Regions from separate parts of the Allobosea sp. 05T422_2 genome, predicted to be linked through region 2. Evidence: predicted binding sites of a transcription regulator. Region 2 holds the regulator's gene; each other region holds the start of a gene.
The links. Region 2 encodes PhoB, which activates phosphate uptake and scavenging genes when phosphate is short. Its sites were predicted from a motif close to TGTCATNNANCTGTCAT; they were not measured.
Positions count from the first base shown of each region.

Region 1: the regulator PhoB is predicted to act here: its motif matches at 2,598-2,614, upstream of pstS (phosphate ABC transporter substrate-binding protein PstS).
Region 3: the regulator PhoB is predicted to act here: its motif matches at 3,741-3,757, upstream of phnC (phosphonate ABC transporter ATP-binding protein).

Region 1 is NZ_JBFTLD010000360.1:494-5,381, reverse strand. Features, by position in the region: partial or broken gene pstA (phosphate ABC transporter permease PstA) at 1-434, opposite strand, end outside; gene pstC (phosphate ABC transporter permease subunit PstC) at 448-1,419, opposite strand; gene pstS (phosphate ABC transporter substrate-binding protein PstS) at 1,515-2,540, opposite strand; gene AC1DJT_RS33800 (ATP-binding protein) at 2,641-3,702, opposite strand; gene AC1DJT_RS33795 (hypothetical protein) at 4,317-4,607, shown strand; partial or broken gene AC1DJT_RS33790 (lysylphosphatidylglycerol synthase domain-containing protein) at 4,701-4,888, opposite strand, start outside.
Region 2 is NZ_JBFTLD010000067.1:19,737-25,159, forward strand. Features, by position in the region: gene uvrB (excinuclease ABC subunit UvrB) at 1-210, opposite strand, end outside; gene AC1DJT_RS14285 (DUF1801 domain-containing protein) at 396-812, opposite strand; gene greA (transcription elongation factor GreA) at 1,376-1,843, shown strand; gene AC1DJT_RS14295 (TIGR03862 family flavoprotein) at 1,853-3,070, opposite strand; gene AC1DJT_RS14300 (YnfA family protein) at 3,145-3,465, shown strand; gene phoB (phosphate regulon transcriptional regulator PhoB) at 3,585-4,283, opposite strand; gene phoU (phosphate signaling complex protein PhoU) at 4,317-5,036, opposite strand; gene pstB (phosphate ABC transporter ATP-binding protein PstB) at 5,085-5,423, opposite strand, start outside.
Region 3 is NZ_JBFTLD010000010.1:9,788-15,210, forward strand. Features, by position in the region: gene phnE (phosphonate ABC transporter, permease protein PhnE) at 2-856, opposite strand; gene phnE (phosphonate ABC transporter, permease protein PhnE) at 853-1,734, opposite strand; gene phnD (phosphonate ABC transporter substrate-binding protein) at 1,827-2,744, opposite strand; gene phnC (phosphonate ABC transporter ATP-binding protein) at 2,816-3,634, opposite strand; gene AC1DJT_RS03480 (ImuA family protein) at 3,860-4,687, shown strand; gene AC1DJT_RS03485 (Y-family DNA polymerase) at 4,707-5,423, shown strand, end outside.

The DNA.
Region 1 (4,888 bases), on a different contig from region 2:
ACCAGGATGACGTAGACGAAGAGGCCGATCAGGATCGACGGCGCCGAGAGCAGGATGTCGTTGATGAAACGGATCAGGTCCGCGAGCTTGGAGCCCTTGCCGTATTCGGCAAGGTAGGTGCCGGCGAGCACGCCCACCGGCGTCGCCACGGCGATGCCGAGGAAGGTCAGCACGATCGAGCCGACAATGGCGTTGGCAAGGCCGCCCCCCTCGCTGCCGGGACCGGGCGTCACCTGGGTGAAGGTCGCGACGGAGAGCCCGCCGATCCCCTTCACGAGCAGCATGCCGAGAATCCAGAACAGCACGAAGATGGCGAGAAGGGTGAAGCTGGTGGCGATGATCTTCATCGCCCGATCCGCGGTGCGGCGCGCGGGGCGGACGCGGCCCCAGACCTGATGAGGCGTCGTTGCGGGCGGGGTGACGGCGCTGTTCATGGCCAGGCTCCGCTCAGAAGGACTTGACGCGCGCGACAAGGATACGCGCGATCACGAGGACGACGAAGGTGACGAAGAAGAGGATGCAGCCGAGCGCGATCAGCGCGTTGAGCTGCAGGCCCATCGCCTCGTTGAATTCGTTGGCGATGCGCGAGGCAATGGTCGAGCCGGGGTCCATGATCGAGGCCGAAAGCCGGTTGGCATTGCCGACGACGAAGGTCACCGCCATGGTCTCGCCAAGCGCGCGGCCAAGACCGAGCATGATCGCGCCGATGATCGAGACGCCGGCCTGCGGCACCAGCACATGGCGCACGACCTCCCAGGTCGTGGCGCCGATGCCATAGGCGCTCTCACGCAGCACGGACGGGATCTGCTCCAGCATGTCGCGGGTGATCGAGGCGATGAAGGGGATGATCATGAAGGCGAGGATGATGCCGGCCGTCAGGATGCCGAGCCCCGAGGGCGAGCGCGAATACAGCACGGTGCCGACCAGCGGAATGCCTTCGACGATGTTCGAGACCGGGATCTGCACATAGGCCGCGAAGAGCGGCACGAAAACGAAGAGACCCCACATGCCGTAAATGATCGAGGGCACGGCGGCGAGCAGCTCGATCGTCGTCGAGACCGGGCGCTTGAACCAGGGCGGCGCGAGCTGGGTGAGGTAGACGGCGATGCCGAGCGAGAGCGGCACGCCAAGGACCAGCGCGATCAGCGCGGTCGACAAGGTGCCTACGATGGCAGGCCAGGCGCCATACTGCTCGTTCTGGGTGTCCCAGACGCTGGACGTGATGAAACCAAGGCCGAATTCGCGGAAGGCGGGCCAGCCGCCGATGATCATCGAGGCGATGATGCCCGCGAGCAGCACCAGCACGAAGAGCGCGGCGGCCCGGCTGGCATTGCGGAAGACAATGTCGAAGGTGCCCTTTGGAGTGCGGCGAATGGCGGGCGCGCCGGGCGCGGCCATCTGGTCTGTCACGGCAGCCATCCGTGGTTACTCCGGTCGCATAAGAAGCACGAGGAAACGGGTCTCACAAAGTCGAACGCGAGGCGGGAACAACCCGCCTCGCGTCATAGCATGGATCAGAAGATCGGCTTGCCAGCCGGGTCGGTGGCGCCCTTCCAGGCGGCGCGGACCTGATCCTTGACGTTGGCCGGGAGCGGCACGTAGTCGAGATCGAGCGCGAGCTTGTCGCCGTTCTTGAAGGCCCAGTCGACGAATTTCAGCGCGGACTGCACCTCTTCGGGCTTCTCCGGCTTGGCATGGACGAGCAGGAAGGTGGCGGAGGTGATCGGCCAGGCCTGGGCGCCCTTCTGGTTGTTCAACGAGATGCCGAAGCCGGGAGCCTCGTTCCAGTTCGCATTGGCGGCAGCGGCCTGGAAGGACTTGTCGTCCGGAGCCGGGAACTGGCCGTCGGCGTTCTCGACCAGCGCATGGGCCAGTTTGTTCTGCTTGGCATAGGCGTACTCGACATAGCCGATCGAGTTCGCGACCTGCTTGACGGAGGCCGAGACGCCCTCATTGCCCTTGCCGCCGATGCCGACCGGCCACTGCACGGCCGTGTTGGTGCCGATCTTCGACTTCCAGTCCGGCGAAACGCGCGAGAGATAGTCGGTGAAGACGAAGGTCGTGCCCGAGCCGTCCGAACGATAGACCGGGTTGATGTTGGCGTCAGGCAGGGTCAGGCCGGCATTGATGGCGACGATCTTGGGATCGTTCCACTTCTTGATGGTGCCCTGATAGATGTCGGCGATGATCGCGCCGGTGAGCTTCAGCTTGCCCGGCTCGACGCCGGCAATGTTGACGGCCGGAACGACGCCACCCATGACGGTCGGGAACTGGATCAGGCCGTCCTTGGTCAGGTCCTCGCCCTTGAGCGGGGCATCGGTCGCGCCGAACGCAACCGTCTTGGCCTTGATCTGCCGGATACCGCCGCCTGAGCCGATCGACTGATAGTTGAGACCGATATTGGTCTCCTTCTTATAAGCTTCAGCCCATTTCGAGTAGATCGGGAAAGGGAAGGTCGCGCCCGCGCCGGTAATGTCGGCGGCCTGGGCAACGCCGGCCAAGCCGATCGTCGCAGCCGCGAGAATGAGAATTTTGCGCATTAGAGGAGTCCTCGTCTGGGTCGCAGTCTTTAGCAGCCCCGCTAGAACACCTTCCATGTGACAGACAGATGACAGACCGTCACGTTCGCCGTCACATTGGTCAGGACGGGCTCCGCATCATCGCGCCGAGGCGCGGCAGGATCGCCTTGAAGAGGGCGCCCTTGCCGTACTCGCTCTCGATGGTGAGACGGCCGCGATGGCGTAACACGATGTGCTTGACGATGGCGAGACCAAGGCCCGTGCCGCCGGCCTCGCGGCTCGCGGCCGTGTCGACACGATAGAAGCGTTCGGTGAGGCGGGGCAGATGCTCGGGCGGGATGCCTGGCCCGTCGTCACGAACGCTGACGCTGGCTTCGCTCGCGCCCTCGACCACATTGATTGCAACCACGCCGCCCTCACGGCCATATTTGATGGCGTTCTCGACGAGGTTCTCCATCAGCCGCAGCAACTCGTCGCGGTCCCCCGCGACTTGGACCGGCTGGGTCGGCGTCTCGAGCTTCAACGCCACCTTGCGCTCGCGTGCCATCAGGGTGAGCGAGTCGACGATCTCGCGCGAAATCGCGGAGAGATCGACAGGCGTGTCCGGCGCGAGATGGGCGCGCAGCTCGATGCGCGAGAGCGAAAGCAGATCGTMGACCAACCGCGCCATGCGCAGACCCTGTTCGCGCATGATGGCGAGAAAGCGGTCGCGCGCGCCGGTATCGTTGCGCGCCGGTCCCTGCAGGGTCTCGACGAAGCCGAGAAGGGAGGCGAGCGGCGTGCGCAGTTCGTGGCTGGCATTCGCCACGAAATCGACGCGCATGCGTTCCGTGACGCGCAGCTCACTCAGATCCTCGAAGGTCAGCACCACGGGATTACGCCAGACGCCGCCGGTCAAAGCTGCGATGTGGATGCGGAATGTGCGCTCGACCGGCACGCGCTCGACCAACTCGATGACCCGGCGCCCTCCACGGCGCGAAACCTGCTCGATCGCGTCGATCAGGTCGGGGTCGCGCAGGACGAGCGTGAGCGACTGGCCGCGTTCGAGCGCCGGAATGAGCGCGCGCATCGCTGGGCTCAGTGCCTGCGCCACCCCTTGCGCATCGAGCAGCACCACGGCGGAACCCAGCGCCTCGATCAGCGCTGCAGTGGCCGGCGCGTGGGGATCGACGACATCGACCATGTGAACATGCCTATCAGGAGGAAGCTGGCGCCCTCATAGGGGCTGGCACGCGCTCTGCCAATCGCTCCGGGCGAGATGCCCCCCGCACTTGCGAGGCCCCCCACAGCGCGCGGCGACACTGGGCGAAATCCACGCCATCCAGGATCTCAGCAGGAACGAAGCGCGCTTGGGTGGTCACTATCGGCGACGCGCCGGGCGCCGCGGAGGCCGAGGCTGTCTCGACCATGATCGGAATTGCGACCGGCCGCTCTCGCTCAGATCAAGAATGTATTTTCAGCCAATTATCATCGTTTTATTGAGACAACATCGGACTTGGAAAGGCTACTGATAATGATGCTCAATCGATGTAACGATGACCATCGGCATGGCCAGCCATCTTTTGGCCTTCTACGGACACTATTCGGACATGGAACTGGTCAGCCAGACCAAGAATTTGGTGGCTTGAGCCTTCCATTCTCCCTAGTCTTGTTGAGTCTTTTATGCGTCATTTTATCTTGGCTGCATGCGTTGCAGTATGCCTCCCTGCGACCGCCCAAGCCAATGTCCCCGCCGGCAAGGTTTCCTTCCAACCGCAAGTGAAGGGGTTGGGCTGCCTCAAACCGGAAACCCTGGCGATGATCAGCGAGTTGGTCGCCAAGATCGGCCCGATCAAGATCACCTCGACCTGCGGCGGTCGCCATGCCCGGAACTCGCAGCATTATAGCGGAAAGGCGATCGACTTCAGGCCACTAGCCGCCTCTACACGCAGCGCGGTCGCTGCCGCCAAGGCCCTCGCGAGCACCGGCGGCGTCGGTTCCTATTCGAACGGCATCGTCCATGCGGATGTCGGCGCGCGCGAGGCCTCCTGGTATGGGCACAAGCGCAGCAGCCGCCAGGTCGCCTACGCAGCGCGCAGCAGCCGCTAAAGCGTCGGCTTTCGAGAAAGACGCGGCAATCACAGCAGTCGGATCATCTGACCGGATACGAGATCAGGTCAGATGATCTGAAGGGGCGGCACCCTAGATATCGTGGCGCTTAATGCGGCGGATCATTTCGTGCAGCGCCAGCATCACCAGCGCCAGGATGAAGGGCAGCAGGTAGTAGATGATGCGGAAGAGCAGCAAGGCTCCAAGCACATGACCATAGGGCAGTCGGTTGAGCGCGACGAGCATCGTCGCCTCGAAGACTCCCAACCCGCCGGGCGTAT
Region 2 (5,423 bases):
CTCGCCATAACCGGCCTGCGGCTGGTCGCTGAAACCGGAGGCGCCGCCCGGGACCGCCCTGCCGCGGTTGATCGCGGGATTGAGCAGATCGGCGAGATAGCCCTCGAGCGGCTTCAACTCGGGCTTGGTGGCCTTGGAGTTCGGCGTGCGCGCGGAGGCGGGCTTTTTTGCAGGCTTAGCCTTGGCGGTCGTGTCGGAGCTTTTCGGCATGGCGGCAATATGGGGCGAAACCGGGCGGAGCGCGAGGGGTACGCCGTCGCAGCAGGCGGATAACTGACAGCAGGTGACAGGAGTACACCGTGGCAGGAGAAGCCGGATTGAAGCGGTCCCGGGGGTGGGCGCGATGCAAGTCCGGCTTTCATCGCGCGCCGGCGCATATCGAGACGGAGCGAGGCTTATCCGCGGGACTTGGTCTTGCCGCAGCCGCCGGACATGTTGAGGGTCACGGCTGCGCGAATGAGAGCCTTCAATGCCCCTTCGTCAATCGTCTCACCCTCGTGGATGTCGATGGCCCGCCTGGTGTTGCCATCCAGACTGGAATTGAAGAGGCCCGATGGGTCGTCGAGTGAGGCCCCCTTGGCAAAGGTCATTTTGACGACGCTCTTGTAGGTCTCCCCAGTGCAGATCAATCCGTCGTGGGACCACACCGGAACCCCTCGCCATTTCCACTCCTCTACCACCTCAGGATCGGCTTGCCTGATCCATACGCGGAGCTGGGAGAGCATCTTGCCTCGCCAGTCGCCCAGCTCGGTGATCCGCTCGTCGATCATCCGAGACGGGGAGTTTTCGTTCTGGGACTCGCTCTGGCTCATGATCTTCCCTTCTCTCCGGAACTCTCGCTTCTGGGATCGGGCCAACCGTCTGCTCGAGATCGCAGCGCAACCTCTCGAAGAGGCTGGGCCGGCCGGTAAACGTCTTGGAGAGCACGGTGTGTCTGCACGGATCACAACGCATAACTCTCTGGCTATTGATCTGCATTCATAATCATTGGGCTATACGTCAGTCAATCGAAGCCTGCGCGCGCAACGATCGCCGTCGGGTCTCGCAACTCAGGATCAAGGTGGCCGCGACGGACGGCCCGACGCAAGCGCGGCGCTCTTCCGGCATCGGCTGCCCCCTTGGGAACGGGACTGCGCTCGTGATCGGGGGCCAGGGGCAGCGCGCGATGGCTCTGCTCTTGATGGTGCGGCCGGACACGGGGGTGTAGACTGTTCGGGTCTTGTCTTCGGCAGTGCCTGATCCCCATCTCCAAGTGATCGCCGCTTCAGATTCCAGCATCGGGTTGGCGCTGCATCGCAAGCAGTCGTGAGGACGTAACACTGAAAGCTGTGGTCCGGTTCGCCGGATGTGCCGAGATCAATAGGAGGAGGCCAGAATGACTCGCGCCTTCGTCAAGGAAGCAGAGGAAAGAGGGACCCTGGACGAGCTGCCGGACCGGCCAGTCTCGCCTCACCCGAACCTCGTGACGCCTGAGGGGCTCGCACAGATCGAGGCCCAGCTGGCGCGCTGGCATGACGAACACGCGGCGGCGCTGGCCGGAGGCGACCGCACCGAGATCGCTCAGACGCGGCGCGAGTTCCGCTACTGGGCGGCGCGGCGCGCCAGCGCCAAGCTGGCCCCTGCGCAGGAAAGGCACGACATCGTCCGCTTCGGCTCGACAGTGACGATCCGCCGGGCCGATGGGCGCGAGCAGAACTGGCGGCTGGTCGGCGAGGACGAGGCCGATCCGGCACACGGAACGCTGCCCTATGTCGCGCCGTTGGCGAGCGCGCTGATGGGCAAGGGCATTGGCGAGAGCGTCAGCATCGGCACTGAGGCGGTCGAGATCATCGCGATCTCCTGAGGCGATCGTTCAGCTATCCGCGAGCCAGGCCTGAATCCCTGCTGCAGCTGCGACTCCGGTCGCGAAACAGGCCTGCAGCAGATAGCCGCCGGTCGGCGCCTCCCAATCCAGCATCTCGCCTGCGACAAAGGTACCGGGCAAGCGTTTCAGCATGAAGCCTTCCTCGACCTCGGCCGCGGCGACGCCACCGGCGGTGGAGATCGCCCGCTCGATCGGTCTGAGACCGGTGAGCACCAGAGGCGCGGCCTTGATCAGTGCGGCCAGCCTCTCCGCGTCTTCGGGGAGTGGCCCCTTCGCCGCTTCGCGCAGCAGCGCAATCGCGGATGGAGCAAGACCTGCAGCCTTGCGCAGATGATTGCTCAGCGTCACGCCCTTGCGACGATGCGCGAGGCGCTGGACCAGCAGTGCCGCCTCGTGATCGGGCCTCAGATCGATGGTGATGACCGCCCTGCCCTCGCGCAGGATCGTCTCGCGAATCGGGGCAGAGAGTGCATAGACCGCGCCGCCTTCCAGACCCGTCGCATCGATCATCGCCTCGCCGGGCACGGATTGGCCGCCGAAGCTCAGGACGATGCGCTTCAACGGTACTCCGGCAAAACGCTCTCGCATGGTCTGGGACCAATCGACCGTGAAACCGCCATTGGCCGGGCGCAGCGGCGCGATCGCAACGCCGCGCGCCGCCAACAAGGGTGCCCAGCCACCATCCGAACCCAGCCGTGGCCAGCTCGCACCGCCGAGCGCGAGCAGCGTCGCGTCGGGCCGCGCCTCGACATCGGCGCCATCGCGGCTCCGGAACGTCAGAGCTCCCGCTTCGCTCCAGCCGGTCCAGCGCTGCCCAGGCGCGAAGGCGACGCCGAGACCATCGAGCCGGCGCAGCCATGCCCGCAGCAGGGGCGAGGCCTTCATGGCGCGCGGGAAGACGCGGCCGCTGCTGCCGACGAACGTGTCCTGCCCGAGCGCATCGGCCCAGTCGCGCAGGGATTGTGGCGGGAAGGCGCGAATGGCCGGCTCCAGCCAGGCTTGCGCATCGCGATAGCGGGGCAGGAACCTGTCGAGCGGTTCGGAATGGGTAAGGTTCAATCCGCCGCGCCCGGCCAGCAGGAATTTGCGGGCCGGCGAGGGCATGCGATCGTAGATCGTGACGGTGTCCCCGGCTGCCGCAAGGCGCTCGGCCGCGATCAGCCCGGAGGGCCCTGCTCCAATAATGGCGACGTGATGTGTGGGCATCGGTCCGGCTTGCCGTCAGCGCGCCCTGCGGTCAAGGGTAATCCCGCCCCGAAGGCCATCGACAGGGACGAACCATGCCGACCATCGCCGCCTATTTCGGCGCAGCCATTCTCGAAATCGCCGGCTGTTTCGCGTTCTGGGGCTGGCTCCGGCTCGACAAGCCCATCTGGTGGCTCGTACCCGGACTGTTTTCGCTCGCCCTGTTCGCCTGGCTGCTGACGCTGGCGGAGAGCGAAGCCGCCGGACGGGCCTATGCCGCCTATGGCGGCGTCTACATCGTCAGTTCGCTCGCCTGGCTCTGGGCCGTGGAAGGCTTTCGCCCCGACCGCTGGGACATTATCGGTGGGCTGATCTGCCTCGCCGGCGCGGCGATTATTATCGCAGGGCCGCGCTAGGGTATCGGCCCGAAAGGTGGATTGCGGTTTTCGGGAAGGCCGATGCAACCATAGACGGTTAGATCGTCGGGCGGATTCGATATCCGGCCCGATGATCCAAGTCCCCGATGATCCAAGTCTCAGCTCCGCGCAAAGGTCTCGTCGAAGGCATAGCCGGCACCGCGCACGGTCCGCAGCGGGTCCTTGGCGTTGTCAGGAGTGATCGCCTTGCGCAGCCGGCCGACATGGACGTCGACGGTGCGCTCGTCGATATAGACGTCGCGGCCCCAGACCGCGTCGAGCAGCTGGGCCCGGGAATAGACCCGCCCCGGCGCCTGCATCAGGAATTCGAGCAGGCGGAACTCGGTCGGGCCGAGATGCAGCTCGCTGCCTGAGCGGCGGACACGGCGGGTGGTGCGGTCGAGTTCGAGATCGCCGGCGGCCAACAGGCCGGCGACATGACCCGGCTTGGCGCGGCGTAGCAACGCCTGGATGCGGGCGATCAGCTCGGGCAGCGAGAACGGCTTGACGACATAGTCGTCGGCCCCGGTGGCGAGGCCGCGCACACGCTCGGTTTCCTCGCCGCGGGCGGTGAGCATGATGATCGGCACCCGCTCGGTATCGCGACGGGTCCGCAGCCTCCGGCAGAGCTCGATGCCGGAAAGGCCCGGCAGCATCCAGTCGAGCAGCACGAGGTCCGGCGTATGATCGCGCAGATGCAGCTCGGCATCGTCGCCACGCGCGACGCTGTCGACCTCGAAGCCCTCGGCTTCGAGATTGTAGCGCAGCAACAGGGTCAGCGGCTCTTCGTCCTCAACGATCAGGATGCGTGCAGGCATGTCTCACTCGGTCCCAAAGGTGTCGGGCGCCGGTCACTCACCGGTGGCGGCGTCCAGAAGGATATTGGTCGTGTCGAGCTTCGGGCGGGCTGCGTCCAAGGCTTCGCCCGTGACGAGATAGTGGATCGTCTCGGCGATGTTGGTGGTGTGGTCGCCGATGCGCTCGACATTCTTGGCGCAGAACAGGAGATGCGTGCAGAAGGTGATGTTGCGCGGGTCTTCCATCATATAGGTGAGCAGCTCGCGGAAGAGCGAGGTATAGAGCGCGTCGATCTCATCGTCGCGGCGCCAGACCTCCATGGCCTTCTGCTCGTTGCTGACGGCGTAAGCGTCGAGCACGTCCTTGAGCTGGGCCTGAACCAGGCGGCTCATATGCTCGAGGCCGACGACCGCGCGCGACGGCGGCTGGAACTGGCCGGAGATGGCGACCGCGCGCTTGGCGATATTCTTGGCGAGATCGCCGACACGCTCGATATCGGCGGCGATGCGGATGGCGGAGATCAGCTCGCGCAGGTCGTTGGCGAGCGGCTGGCGCCGGGCGATGGTGAGCACCGCCTTCTCCTCTACCTCGCGCTGCAGATTGTCGAGGCGCTGGTCGGCGCTGATGACCTTCTGTGCCAGCCCGGTGTCGCGGCGCACCAGGGCGACTGTCGAATCGCCGAGCATGCGCTCCGACATGCCCCCCATCTCGGCCAGGCTGCGGCGGATCCCCTCGAGATCGGCATCATATGAGCGGACGATGTGATCAGTCATCGCGGCGTATCCTTTGTCGGCAAAGCAGTTGGAAGGCTGGGCGCCGGTTCAGCCGAAGCGGCCGGTGACGTAGTCCTGCGTCTGCTTCTTGTGCGGGTTCATGAAGATGGTGTTGGTGGCGTCGAATTCGATCACCTCACCGAGATACATGAAGGCGGTGTACTGCGAGATACGCGCCGCCTGCTGCATGTTGTGGGTGACGATGACGATGGTGAAGTCGGTCTTGAGCTGCTCGAGCAGGTCCTCGATCTTGCCGGTCGAGATCGGATCGAGCGCCGAGGTCGGCTCGTCGAACAGGATGACTTCCGGCTTCTGGGCAATGGTCCGCGCAATGCAGAGGCGCTGCTGCTGGCCGCCGGACAGGCCCATGCCGGAGGTCTTCAGCTT
Region 3 (5,423 bases), on a different contig from region 2:
GTCAGATGGCCCTTTTGCCGATGATAGCGAAGCGCAGCTTGCTGGACAGGAAGTCGATCGCGGTCACGGCGGCAAGCACGAGCAGGATCAGGAACGAGACCTGTTGCCATTCCAGGGTGCGGATGGTCTCGGCGAGATAGAGGCCGATGCCGCCGGCGCCGACAATGCCGATGATGGTCGAGGAGCGGGTGTTCGACTCGATATAGTAGAGCACCTGGCTGGCGATGACCGGCAACACCTGCGGGATCAGGCCGAAGCGGATCTCGTGGAGCTTGCCGCCGCCGGAGGAGGTCACGCCCTCGACGGGCTTGCGGTCGGCGGATTCGATCGCTTCCGAATAGAGCTTGCCGAAGGCGCCGAGATCGCTGGTCATGATTGCGAGCATGCCGGCGAAGGGGCCGAGGCCTACGACATTGACCCAGATCAGGGCCCAGATCAGGGCATCGACGCCGCGCACGGTGTCGAGCGAGCGGCGCGCCAGGAAATGGATGACGCGGTTGGCGACGACGTTCTTGGCTGCGAGGAAGCCGAGCGGGAAGGCGAGGATCGCGGCGAGGATGGTGCCGAGAAAGGCGATGGCGATGGTCTCGAACAGCGCTTTCACGAAGATCACGGCGCGGGCCGCAGAGCCGGGATCCGGCGGCAGCATCAGCACGACGAATGTGCCGAGATTGCCGATGCCGGTGATGATCTTCCAGAACGAGACTTCCAGTGTGGTCAGGCCATAGAGGAAGAGGCCGAGCAGGGCGGCAACGACCGCGATGGTGGTCAGGCGTGTCTTCAGCGAGCCGTCGATGGCGCCTTGATGGCGACGGACGAGATCGGCGCGCTCGGTGGCGTTGAGGGCGAGGCTCATGAGCGGTGCTCCAGGCTGAGCAGGGCGTGGCGCAGACGCTCGGTGCCGTAGTCGATCAGCATGACGGTGACGATGATCAGCAGCAGGATGGCGCTGACATCGGTGAAGTAGAATTTGCGGATGGCCTCGATCAGATCCTGGCCAATGCCACCGGCCCCGACGAAGCCCATGATCGAGGCGCCGCGGACATTGATCTCGAAACGCAGCAGCGCGTAGCTGGCGAAATTGGAGAGCACCTGCGGGACGACGGCGAAGCGGATCGTCTGCCACCAGCCCGCGCCCGTCGCGGTGAGGCCGTCGACCGGCTTCATGTCGATGTTCTCGACCACCTCGGAGAAGAGCTTGCCCATTGCGCCCATGGTGTGGATCGCGATGGCGAGCACGCCCGGCAGCGGGCCGAGGCCGAAGGCGATGWCGAAGATCAGCGCGAAGACGATCTCCGGCACGGTGCGGCAGAATTCGAGGAATCGGCGGGTGGCCCAGCGCAGCCAGCCGGCACGGCCGAGATTGGCGGCGGCGGAAAAGCAGAGCAGGAAGCCGCCGACGGCGCCCAGCACGGTMCCGACATAGGCAATCAACAGGGTTTGCCAGAGCAGTTTCAGCCAGCCGTTCAGGCCCCAGTACCATTCCTTGAGATCGGCACCGAGCGTGGCGAGGTGCAGGGTCGGCAGGGTCTCGAGGATGTATTTCGGGAAACGCCAGGCGTTTGCGGCGAATTTCGCGAGATCGACCTCCGAGCCGATCGCGGAGAGGGTGACGCAGGCGATGAAGATGGCGGCGCCGAGCAGGGCCTGGCGGCGCTTTGCGCCCATCTCGCGCCGATAGAGATCGGCATGGCCGCGAATGGTGGGGTCGTTGCGATCGATCGTCAGGGTCATGTTGGTTCCGTCGCGGGGTTCGCCAGTCGCGGCGGGACGCCACTCCGTCATGGCCGGGATAAACCTGGCCATGACGGTCGGCGGGTAAGCGCTTACGAAGACTTCTTCTTGCGGAGCGCGTCGACGAACTTGTTCAGTTCGATGATCGGGTCGTAGGCCTTGTTGTCGACCGCGACGAGCGGGCCCTGCTTGCCTTCATAGATCTTGTCGAAGGCGACCTTGTCCTTGGTGGCGAGGTTGAGGACGGCGTCGCGGATCGAGGCCTTGAGCGGCTCCGGCAGGTCGGAAAGATAGGCCATCGGCGAGTTCACGATCTGCTCGGACTTGTAGATGATCCGGAAATCGTCGGCCTTGACCATGTTCTTGCGGGCCATGCGCTGCAGGTTGGATTCCTGCTCGTCGTTCCACCAGTTGGCGGCGATGTCGACGGTGCCCTGGCCGAGCGCGATGACCGCGTTCTCGTGGCTGCCGGTATAGACGACCTTGCCGAAGAAGGTCTCGGGCTCGATCTTCATGCCGTCGAGCACGAAGCGCGGCACATTGTTGCCAGAGGTGGAATTGGGATCGACGAGGCCGAGATTCTTGCCCTTCAGGTCCTCGACCTTCTGATAGGGCGAGTCCTTCTTCACGTAGAAGACGGAGTGGTAGCCCTTGGTGCCGTCGAGATTGGTCTCGATCGCGAAGGCATCGACCTTGGCGCCGGTCATGCGGGCGCGGGCGAAGGAGGCGGGGCCGTACATGCCGATATGGATGTTGCCGGCGCGCTGGCCTTCGATGATCGCGGCATAGTCGTTGGCGATGCGCAGCGTCACCTTGGTGCCGAGTTCCTTCGCGAGGTAGTTGACGAAGGGGGTGTAGCGCTCGACGACGCCAGACGCGTTCTCGGACGGGATGATGGCGAAGATCAGCTCCGGATACTTGGCTTTCCAGTCCTGCGCGAAGGCGGGAGCGGCGAGCGTCGCGGCCAGGCCGGCGGCGGCGAGCGTGAGGGTATGACGACGGGTCAGCATGGTTTGCTCCTGTTGAAGGCTGTTGGCGGTCTTTTCAGGTGTGAGCGGTCCTGGCCGGGCTTGAACTCGGCTCAGGCCGCGGTCTGCTTGGCGCGCTTGGCTTCGGCGATGGCGATGGCATCGAGCGCGTCGAGCGCCTCGGCGCCGGCATCCTTGGCCTCGATGCCGTAAAGTTCGGCCGCGATCTCGCGGGTCAGCGCCTGCGGCACGTCGTCGAACACGACCTTGCCTGCGGCCATGCCGATCAGTCGGTCGCAATATTTCGCCGCGATATCGAGATCATGCAGATTGCAGATCACGGTGATGCCGTCCTCGCGATTAATGCGGAAGAGCGCATCCATCACGACCTGGGTGTTGCGCGGATCGAGCGAAGCGATCGGCTCGTCGGCGAGAATGACCTTCGGCTCCTGGACCAGGGCGCGGGCGATCGCGACGCGCTGCTGCTGGCCGCCCGAGAGGGTCTCGGCGCGCTGGGCCAGAAGATGGCCCATGTCGAGACGCTCGAGTGCGGCGATGGCGCGGATCTTGTCGTCCGGCGAGAAGCTCTTCACCAGCGTCAGGAAGGCCGAGCGGTGATTGAGCCGGCCAAGCAGGACATTGGTCAGCACGTCGAGGCGGCCGACGAGATTGAACTGCTGGAAGATCATCGCGGTGTCGCGACGCCAGGCGCGCAGTTCGGGGCCCTTCAATGCGGTGACATCGCGCTCGTCGCTGATCAGGCGGCCGGAACTCGGCTCCGCCAAGCGGTTGATCATGCGCAGCAGGGTCGACTTGCCGGCGCCGGAGCGGCCGATGACGCCGACCATTTCGCCCTTCGGGATCGACAGCGAGACATTGTCCACGGCGGCTTTGCCGCTGAAGCGCTTGGTCAGGCCTTCGATACGCAGCATGAACGGTCTTCCCATCGAGGAGCGAGCATGGCGACATCCGGACATGGGCGAGGCGCAGTCCGGAGCTCATGCTCTCTTGCAGTGCGCAAACCGGTATCGGCGACAGATGACAGGGCCGTGACAGCAGGATCGGGGGCTATGGGGCGGGGCGTCACGGAGGCTGTTGACTCGTCTGAGGCGGCGGAGTCATAAAGAACAAAATAGGAACATTTGGAGTGCCAAGACGTGAGCGATCATGCCGTCGCCGCGCTGCGGCGAAGCATTGCCGGTTTGGAAAGCGTCTCCGTCTCGCTGGGCGGGGAGGCGAGCTTCAGCCTTGGCCACGCGGCGGCCGATGCGGCGCTGGGGCCGCTGCGCCGCCATGCCCTGCACGAGATCGTGGCTGCGGCGCATCAGGCTCCGGCGGCGACGGGCTTCGTCGCCGGGCTGATCGCGCGGCTGGAGCGGCGGCCGGTCGTCTGGCTGCGGCAGGATTCCGCCGGCGCGGAAGGGGGCGAACTCTATGCGCCGGGGCTTGCAGCGTTCGGGCTCGATCCCGACCGGGTGCTTGCGGTGCGGGGGCGCGATCCGCTTGCCGTGCTGAAGGCGGCGGGCGACGCCTTTCCGCGCGGCAATGACCCGCGCTCGGGTATCGGCGCGGTGGTGATCGAGCTCGAAGGTGCGCCGGCCTGCCTCGATCTCACGGCCAGCCGGCGTCTCGTCCTGGCGGCGCGGGATGCCGGCGCGACGGCTTTTCTCCTGCGGCTGGGAAGCAGTCCTGCTCCAAGCGCGGCGACGATCCGCTGGTCGGTTTCGGCGGCGCCTTCGGAGGGGCGGATGAGAGCGCATGGGCCGGGCCGGCCGAGTTTTGCGGTCACGGTGCTGCGCAACCGGCATGGGGCGACAGGGCAGTGGGTGATGGAGTGGGACAGTCATGCGTATAGCTTCCGCGAGCCGCTTCCTGTCGCTCTGGTTCCCGCGCCTGCCCATCGACCGGATCAGACGCAGCCAGGGCGCATCCGTTCGGGCAATATCGCAGAGGCCTGGCCCGCAGCCCGGCGGGCCAGCGGATGATCCTGGTCCTCTTGTTGTGGTGGGCAAGGCGAAGGGCGCCTTCCGGCTGACGAGCCTCGATGTCGAAGCCGAACGTCTCGGCCTTCATGCGACCATGGCGCTGGCCGATGCGCGGGCGATGATCCCGCGGCTGGTCGTGGTCGAGGAGGACAGGGCGGCCGATGCGGCCCTGCTCTACGCCGTTGCCGACTGGTGCGACCGCTATACACCGCTGGTCGCGCTCGATGGCGAGGATGGATTGCTGCTCGATATCTCGGGCTGCACCCATCTCTTTGGCGGCGAGGCCGCGCTTGGCCGCGACTGCCTGCTTCGGCTGAAACGACAGGGCTTTACGCTGCGCGCCGCCATTGCCGGGACGGCGCGCMCCGCCTGGGGTGTCGCGCGCTATGGGCGCGGCGGCATCGTGCCGCCGGACGGGGAGAGCGAGGCCCTGTGGCCCTTGCCGACCGCGGCGCTTGGACTGGAGGCGGCACGGCAGCACGGGCTCGCGCGCATGGGCCTCACCCATATCGCCGATCTGGAGACGCGGCCGCGCGCGCCGCTGGCCGCCCGTTTCGGCCGCGACCTGCTCGACAGGCTCGACCAGGCGCTTGGCCGCCTGCCGCAGGCGCTGTCCCCGCGACGACCGCTGCCGGACTGTATGGCGGAGCGGCGTTTTGCCGAGCCGCTGGCGCATGAGGCCGGTATCCGGGCCGCCCTGGCCGGCCTGGAGGAAAGTCTCGCCGGCATGCTGGAA